2 regions of the Plantibacter sp. MMLR14_011 genome follow, and region 1 is predicted to be linked to the other one. Evidence: predicted binding sites of a transcription regulator. Region 1 holds the regulator's gene; the other holds the start of a gene.
What was found. Region 1 encodes LexA, which represses DNA repair genes until DNA is damaged. Its sites were predicted from a motif close to TCGAACANNTGTTCGA; they were not measured.
Positions count from the first base shown of each region.

Region 2: a site for LexA is predicted at 1,815-1,830, ahead of BIU99_RS04455 (Rv2578c family radical SAM protein). Genes of this name have one in related genera too.

Region 1 is NZ_MJGW01000072.1:32,950-37,131, forward strand. Features, by position in the region: gene BIU99_RS16840 (amino acid permease) at 27-1,487, opposite strand; gene BIU99_RS16845 (LysM peptidoglycan-binding domain-containing protein) at 1,576-1,968, opposite strand; gene lexA (transcriptional repressor LexA) at 2,240-2,938, shown strand; gene metE (5-methyltetrahydropteroyltriglutamate--homocysteine S-methyltransferase) at 3,023-4,182, opposite strand, start outside.
Region 2 is NZ_MJGW01000002.1:346,802-350,983, forward strand. Features, by position in the region: gene BIU99_RS04440 (ABC transporter ATP-binding protein) at 1-223, shown strand, start outside; gene BIU99_RS04445 (energy-coupling factor transporter transmembrane component T) at 220-1,044, shown strand; gene BIU99_RS04450 (hypothetical protein) at 1,097-1,282, opposite strand; gene BIU99_RS19670 (hypothetical protein) at 1,279-1,686, opposite strand; gene BIU99_RS04455 (Rv2578c family radical SAM protein) at 1,839-2,930, shown strand; gene BIU99_RS04460 (GNAT family acetyltransferase) at 2,999-3,421, opposite strand; gene BIU99_RS04465 (carboxylesterase/lipase family protein) at 3,489-4,182, shown strand, end outside.

The DNA of each region.
Region 1 (4,182 bases):
AATGCTAGCCACTCCGACCGGCGCGCTCACTCCGCCTGGCGCTCCCGACGAAGGACCTCGTGGCGGGGGCTCGCCGGGTTCAACAGCGAGTGGCGTCGCCCGTAGGCGAAGTAGACGATGAGACCGATCACGAGCCAGACCCCGAACCGTAGCCAGGTCTCCCAGTGCAGCTGCAGGATCAGGAAGCCGGACGCCAGGACGCCGAACGCCGGGACGAACGGCATCAACGGCAACCGGAAGGAGCGGGGCTCATCCGGCTTCGTGTACCGGAACACGATCACCGACACGCAGACCACGATGAAGGCGGCCAGGATGCCGATGTTCGTGAGGTCGGCGACCTGCTTGATCGGGAACACACCGGCGAAGACGGCTGCCGCGCCGCCGGCGATCCAGGTCACCCGCTGCGGCACGCCTCGTCGGTCCGTGCGCGAGAACCACCGCGGCAGGAGACCGTCGCGACTCATCGAGAACCACACGCGGGTGACGCCCAACAGGAACGTCAGCATCACGGTGAGGATCGACAGGACGGCGAAGACGGAGATGATCGTCGCGACCACGGGCAGACCGACGCTCTGGAACGCCGATGCGAACCCGGCCGTGGGGTCGATGTCGGTGTAGTTCTGCATACCGGTCAGGACGAGGGTGGCCGCGACGTACAGGAGCATCGCGATGATGAGGGAGAGGATGATCGCCTTCGGCATGTGCTTCTTGCCGTCCTTCGCCTCCTCGGCGGCCGTGCTCATCGCGTCGTATCCGAAGACCGCGAAGAAGACCGTCGCGGCACCGGCGAACACCGGCCCGAAACCGCTCGGGAGGAACGGATCGTAGTTCTGTCCGTCGATGTAGAAGACACCGAGGCCGATGATGAACAGGATGAGCAGGACCTTGATCCCGACCGCGACGAGCTCGAATCGACCGAAGGCCTTCGTCCCGCGGCTCAGGATGAAGGTCACGAGGAGACAGACGAAGATGGCGGGGAGATTGACGAGGCCGCCCTTCCCCTCGTCGGCGGTCGAGGTCATCCAGTCCGGCATGTGGATCCCGATGCCGGACAGGAAGGCGTCGAAGTAGCCGGAGATCCCGATCGCGACCACCGCGACGATCGCGATGTACTCGAGCAACAGGTCCCAGCCGATGAACCAGCCGATGATCTCGCCGAGCGCCACATACCCGTAGGTGTAGGCCGACCCCGCTCTCGGGATCATGCCGGCGAACTCCGCGTACGACAACGCCGCGGCCGCGGAGGCGAGACCGGCGATCAGGAAGGAGAAGAGGACCGCCGGCCCGACAGCGGGCGAGGTCTCGCTCCCGTGAGCGACGAGTCCGGCGAGGGAGAAGATCCCCACCCCGATGATGCCACCGACCCCGATGGCCGTGAGTTGCCAGAGCCCGAGACTCTTGAACAGCTTCGAGCGGGAGGTCTCATCCTCGATCTCCGCGATCGGCTTCTTCCGGAGCAGCGAGCGGCTCCGATCGTCTGTACTCATGCTTGCCTCCGACGATGCTGCGGGCGTCGTTGCACCGCGCCATCGACGATAGCTGAGAACCAGCGCGGAGGGACCCGCCGATTGCGGCCTACTCGGCCGCGTACCGCTGCGGGATCGCCAGGCGCTGCCCCGGCTCGACACCGGCGGTGCTGAGCTGGTTGAGGTTCATGATCTCGGCGATGACGTCGCGCGGGTCGGCGTCGGGCGCGATGGACTCGGCCAGCTGCCAGAGCGACTCGCCCGGGTCGACCGTGATGTACGTGAACGTGGCTCCCGCCGCCGCCGTGTTGGCCGCGGCACCGCCTGCGGAGAGTCCGACGACCGCGACGCCGATGACCAGCGGGATGGCGGCGAGCGTGGTGAAGACGACGCGACCGCGCTTCGTCAGGCGGAGTCGGCGTGTGGACGGTGCGTCCGACGTCGGTGCCTGCGCCGTCCGCGCGGGAAGCGCCCGGTGGGACCCGATCAGTGCTGCGCTCATGTCAACCCTCCAAGAGTGTGCTCATCGTGTGATGAGGACTCGTATCCGACACTCGGCCAGGAGTGCCGGATACGAACCTGTGTTCCGAATATATCTTCGATTGTTCGAATACTCAACCCTGTCTTCGTACCTGAGACGCGCGGGATCGGCGACACGCTCGAACAGATGTTTGTCTGGACGAGCCGGTGCGGATACAGTTTCGAGTGTTGGAAGCAGTACACCACCACCCACCGACATCGGTCACCGACAGCCGATCAGGGCAGGAGCGAAGATGGCAGCGAACACGGCGGGCGACGGAGCCCGGGAGCGCCAGATCGGCGGCACCCGGCGACGGAAGAGCCTGAGCGACAAGCAGCTGGCGATCCTCGACGTCATCCAGCGCTCGGTCTCGCAGCGCGGCTATCCGCCGAGCATGCGCGAGATCGGCGACGCCGTCGGGCTCGCCTCCCTGTCGAGTGTCACGCACCAACTCGGACAGCTCGAACTCAGCGGATACCTCCGGCGCGATCCCAACCGTCCCCGCGCCATCGAGGTGCTCATCGACCTGCCGAGCGCCGTCGAGGGCAGCGATCCCGACTCCGCTCCCCCGGTCGGTGACGCCGCCATGGTCCCGCTCGTCGGTCGCATCGCCGCCGGCATCCCGATCACGGCCGAGCAGCAGGTCGAGGAGATCTTCCCCCTGCCCCGCCAGCTGGTCGGCAAGGGCAGTCTGTTCATGCTGAAGGTCGTCGGCGACTCGATGGTCGACGCCGCGATCTGTGACGGTGACTGGGTCGTCATCCGCGAGCAGAAGACCGCTGAGAACGGCGAGATCGTCGCGGCCATGCTCGACGAGGAGGCGACCGTGAAGGTGTTCCGCCAGCGCGACGGCCACACCTGGCTGCTCCCTCGGAACTCGGCCTTCGAGCCGATCCTCGGCGACCACGCCGAGGTCCTCGGCAAGGTCGTCGCCGTGCTCCGGACGGTCTGACCGACCGGACCACTCCTCCACACCGATGTGGGCCGGACCGATCCGTGGATCGTCCCGGCCCACATCCGTGCCGGACCGACGACGTCAGCCGGTCGCACCGACTCGTGCGCGGACGACGCGCGTGGCCTCGACGATGTTGGTGAGGGAGGCGACCGTCTCCTCGTAGCCTCGCGTCTTGAGCCCGCAGTCCGGGTTCACCCAGACCTGGCGCTGCGGGATCCCCTCCAGCGCGATCTCGAGCAACGCGGTCACCTCCGCGACGCTCGGCACCCGAGGCGAGTGGATGTCGTAGACGCCCGGGCCGATGCCGTGGTCGAAACCACTCGCCCGGATGTCGGACACGACCTCCATCCGCGACCGAGCCGCCTCGATGCTCGTCACGTCGGCGTCCAGTCGTCGGATCGCGTCGATCACCACCCCGAACTCCGAGTAACAGAGGTGGGTGTGGATCTGGGTCTCGGCGCGCACGCCCGCGGTCGCCAGCCGGAAGGAGCCCACCGACCAGTCGAGGTAACCTCCCTGGTCGGCCCGCCGGAGCGGGAGTAGCTCGCGGAGTGCGGGTTCGTCGACCTGGATGATGCGGATGCCGGCCCGCTCCAGGTCGGCGATCTCGTCACGCAGGGCGAGGGCGACCTGGTTCGCCGTCTCGGCGAGCGGTTGGTCGTCACGCACGAACGACCACGCGAGGATCGTCACCGGGCCCGTGAGCATGCCCTTCACCGGCTTGGTGGTCAACGACTGCGTGTAGGCCGACCACTCGACCGTGATCGGCGCCGGTCGCGAGACGTCCCCCCACAGGATCGACGGACGGGTGCACCGTGAACCGTAGGACTGCACCCAGCCGTGCTCCGTCACGGCGAAGCCGTCGAGGTGTTCGGCGAAGTACTGGACCATGTCGTTGCGCTCGGGCTCGCCGTGGACGACGACGTCGATCCCCAGATCCTCCTGCAGCGCCACGACGCGCCCGATCTCCGCGCGCATCGTCGCGACGTAGGCCTCCTCGTCGAGTGTCCCTGCGACCCGCTGTGCGCGGGCGCGACGGATGTCCCCGGTCTGCGGGAAGGAGCCGATCGTCGTCGTCGGGAGGAACGGCAGGCCGAGCGCCTGCTCCTGCGCCGTTGCGCGCTCCTGGTAGTCGTCCCGTGTGAAGTCCGCTGGCGCGAGCGCCGCCGTCCGTGCGCGGATGGTGGCATCGACGACCCCGGGCGCGGCCAGCCGATCGTCGAGCGCGGCCGACGCTGCGG
Region 2 (4,182 bases), on a different contig from region 1:
CCTCCAGCTCGTCGCCGATCACGCGAGTCACGTCGCGGTCATGGCCGACGGCCGCCTGCTCGCCCACGACACGACCGCCGCGATCCTCGGCGACGACGAGCTCCTGCGCCGCGCGGGGCTCCGGCCACCACCGCTCGCCCAGGCGATGCGCTCGCTGGCGAACCACCCCGACTGGCGGCACCTGTCGAGACTCGACGACCTGCCCGGGGCGGCCGCCCGATGAGCGCCACGACGATCGACCCGTACGCCTCGGGCACGGCACCGGCCGGTCGATTCCTGTACCGGTTGAACCCGCTCGCGAAGCTCGGCGCTCCGCTCCCGGTGATGATCCTGTTGGCGTTCACGAGGGACCCGGTCACGCCGGCGCTGTTCATCGCCCTCGCGGTCGTCGTCATCCTCGTCGGAGCCAGCCTGACGCGGACGGTCGCCCTCCTGCTCTTCGTGGCGCTGCCGCTCATCGTCGCGATCATGTCGTTCAGCTTCGGCCTGTGGACCGACCCGAGCCGCGTCGACCAGTCCGTCCTGCTGTTCCAGGTCGGCGACTACCGGTTCTTCCTCGGGGCGCTGCTCGTCGGCCTCGCGACGGCCCTGCGGCTCGCGGCCCTCCTCGTCCTCGCCTGCATCGGCGGCCTCACCTCGACCGGCCCGGAGTTCGTCCGCGCGATGATCCAGCAGCTGCACGTGCCCTACCGGATCGGGTACACGGCGCTCGCCGCCTACCGGTTCGTGCCGCGGTTCGGGCACGAGCTGGAGGTCATCCGTTCCGCCCATCGGGTCCGCGGTATGGCCGAGGGTCGCGGACCGATCGCCGCCGTCCGCCGCGCCGCCGGCACCGTCGTGCCGCTGCTGGCCGGTGCCATCCGTCACGCGGAGCGGGTCGCGCTCGCCATGGACTCCCGCGCCTTCGGTGCCCATCCGCAGCGCACGGAGCGGACCCGCATCCCCTTCCGCACCCGCGACTGGTGCTTCATGGTCGCCTTCTGGCTCGTGAGCGCCGTGCTTGTGTGGTGGAGCCTCGCCGCCGGAGCCCATCGGACCGCTTGATGACGTCGCGCGACGGTGTGTGGCCCCAACGCTGGGACCACACACCGAGAACCTACTTGGCTGAGTCTCCCGGCTTGGAAGGCAGACTGGCCGCGATGATCATGACGGCCATACTGAACGCGATCGCTAATTGACCGGATTGCAGGCCGAGGGGGTCGAGCAGGCCACCCACCACGACGTACGCAGCAAACAGCGCAGACACGAATGCGAGGAAGAAGCGCAGCTGACCGTTGGTCAAGAGGCCAATCCATAGAAGGTCGCTTCGAACGACGCCATGAAGACCGGCCCCATAATCACGCCGAGGGCGGCAACCGCCGTGGCCCTCGTCTGCCACTTCACTTCCTGGTACTGCGTGAGGGATACGCCGGCGTAGTACACCCGTGCACCGGCGGTTCGACCTGCTTGATCGGCGGCCATTCCGGTCGCTAGGACGGCGCCCACGATCGCCAGTACGAGGGGCGCACCATCGGTTTCGATCGTGTCCGTGGAGAGATCGCTCGGCTCGGCTGCAGCGGCGGTCGAAACCGGACCTCCAGACGAAGACTCGCGTTCAGAGGCCGACGCTGGCCCCGTTTGCGCGAGAACGACGGACGCTGCTGTCAGCCCGACCAAGATGATCTTGACAGCAGCTCGAGAGCGCACGGGTCGAGGGTCGGCCTCGGACTGGATAGATAGATGAACAGCCATTGTTCACACCTTTCTCTATGTGTCTGGAATACTAAAACTTCAAACTCTGACGGTCAATGACGGATGCCAAATGGCCGCCTCAATCGAATGTATGTTCTAATGGAGGCATGCGGTGGAGCGGACAGGAACTCGGGGTTGAGGCGACGTCGGCGCTGCCGGGCCTCGCGAAGCTGAACAACCTCGTGCGCAGCGTCCAGACGCCGGAGTTCGCCGGGATCACCTTCCACGAGGTGCTCGCGAAGTCCGCGCTCAACCGCGTGCCCGGCCAATCCGTGATGCCGTTCGGATGGACCATCAACCCCTATCGGGGATGCTCGCATGCCTGCGTGTACTGTTTCGCCCGACCGACGCATTCGTACTTGGACCTCGATGCCGGGAAGGACTTCGACTCGCAGCTCATCGTCAAGGTGAACGTCGCCGAGGTCCTCGAGAAGGAGCTCGCGAAGGCGAGCTGGGGCAGGCACCCGGTGGCGCTCGGCACGAACACCGACCCGTATCAGCGCGCCGAGGGCAAGTACCGGCTCATGCCGGGGATCATCAACGCCCTCGCCGACTCGGGGACGCCGTTCTCGATCCTGACGAAGGGCACGCTGCTCCGGCGAGACCTGCCCCTTCTGGCCGAGGTCGCTCAGCGCGTACCCGTCGACCTCGCCATGTCGATCGCCATCTACGACGACGGGCTCCAGCAATCGATCGAACCCGGAACCCCGACGGCGGCGGCCAGACTCGCGACCGTCCGCGCTGCTGCCGACCTCGGCTTCGACGTCGGGGTCTTCATGATGCCGATCCTCCCCTACCTGACCGACACCGTCGACCACCTCGACCTCGCCCTGTCGCGCATCCGCGAGGCCGGCGCGAGCACCGTCCTCTTCTCGACCCTGTACCTGAAGGCCGGCGTCAAACCCTGGTTCATGCAGTGGCTGTCGCGGGAGCACCCCGAACTCGTCGACCGCTACACCTCGATGTACGCCGACGGCACCTACGCCCCGAAGGAGTACCGGAAGTGGCTCGCCGCGCGCATCCGCCCGATGATCCGCGAGCACGGGCTCGAGCGCGGTACCGAAGACCCCGCCACCGGAGGTGTCCGCTCGTCGGCGCTCGGCATGTTGCGCGACGGGTACGGCGAGCGGGCCGAGCTGCGCAAGCGCGCCCCGGAGTTCGTCACGACCGGCCTGCAGGTCCAGCCGACCCTCTTCTGACCCGTTCGTTCGCCCATTCCTGGGCGAATGAGAACTCCCTCGCCCAGGAATGGGCGAACGAACCGGCGTCAGGCGTCGGGGATGAGCCGCTTGCTGAGCAGCGCGACCTCGTCGGTGCCGTACCCGAGCGCCTCGTAGAAGCCGATCACCCGGTCGTTGCCCGTCCTGACCATGAGGTTGACCTTCGGGCACCCGAGTTCGGTGAGCAGGCGTTCGGCCTCGGTCATGAGCTGCCGTCCGAGCCCGCCGCCCTGCTGGGCCGGCGACACCGCCAGGTAGTGCACCCACCCGCGGTGGCCGTCGTACCCCACCATCGCGGTGCCGACGAGGGCGCCGTCGGCATCCACCGCGACGAGGAACAGCTCGGGCTGCGTCGTCGACTTGCGCTCGATGTCCTTCGCCGGGTCGTTCCATGGTCGGGTGAGCCCGACGGTGTGCCAGAGGGCGATGACGGCCTCGGTGTCGGACGGCGTGAAGGGACGGATCTGCATCAGCCCAGTCTTCCGCACACGCGGCGTCGATACAGTTGGTCACCCGAGCATCGACGAACGGACCCGTATGAGCATCGACCCTGGCCTGGAACCGACCGGCGAACCGATCCCGGCGCCTGACGGATCGACACCGGTCACCATCGCCACCGGCAGCGGCCCGATCACCGGGCTCACCGAAGCCGGTGTCTCCCGATTCCTCGGTATCCCGTACGCGGCAGCTCCGTTCGGTGACGACCGCTTCCGACTCCCCCAGCCGGTCGTCCCCTGGGAGGACCCCCGCGATGCGACCCGTCCCGGTGCGACCGCCCCGCAGCCGCCCTACGCCGGCGCGGTCGGCGAGCTGCTCGCCACCGTGACGGTGCCGGGCAATGAGATCCTGAACCTCAACATCTGGACCCCGGCCGAGCGGTCCGACACCCCGCTCCCGGTCATGGTGTGGATCCACGGCGGCTCGCTCGTACACGGCTCCAACGCACTCGACTCGTACGACGGCACCGCGTTCGCGCGCGACGGCGTCGTCCTCGTCTCCGTCAACTACCGCCTCGGGTCCGAGGGGTTCTCGGTACTCGACGACGTCCCGCTGAACCTCGGTCTCGCCGACCAACTCGCCGCGTTGACGTGGGTGCAGGACGAGATCGCCCGCTTCGGCGGTGACCCCGACAACGTCACCGTCTTCGGAGAGTCCGCGGGCGGAGCCTCGGTAGCGGCACTCCTCGCGCACCCGGACGCCTCGTCCGTGATGCGACGGGCGATCATCCAGA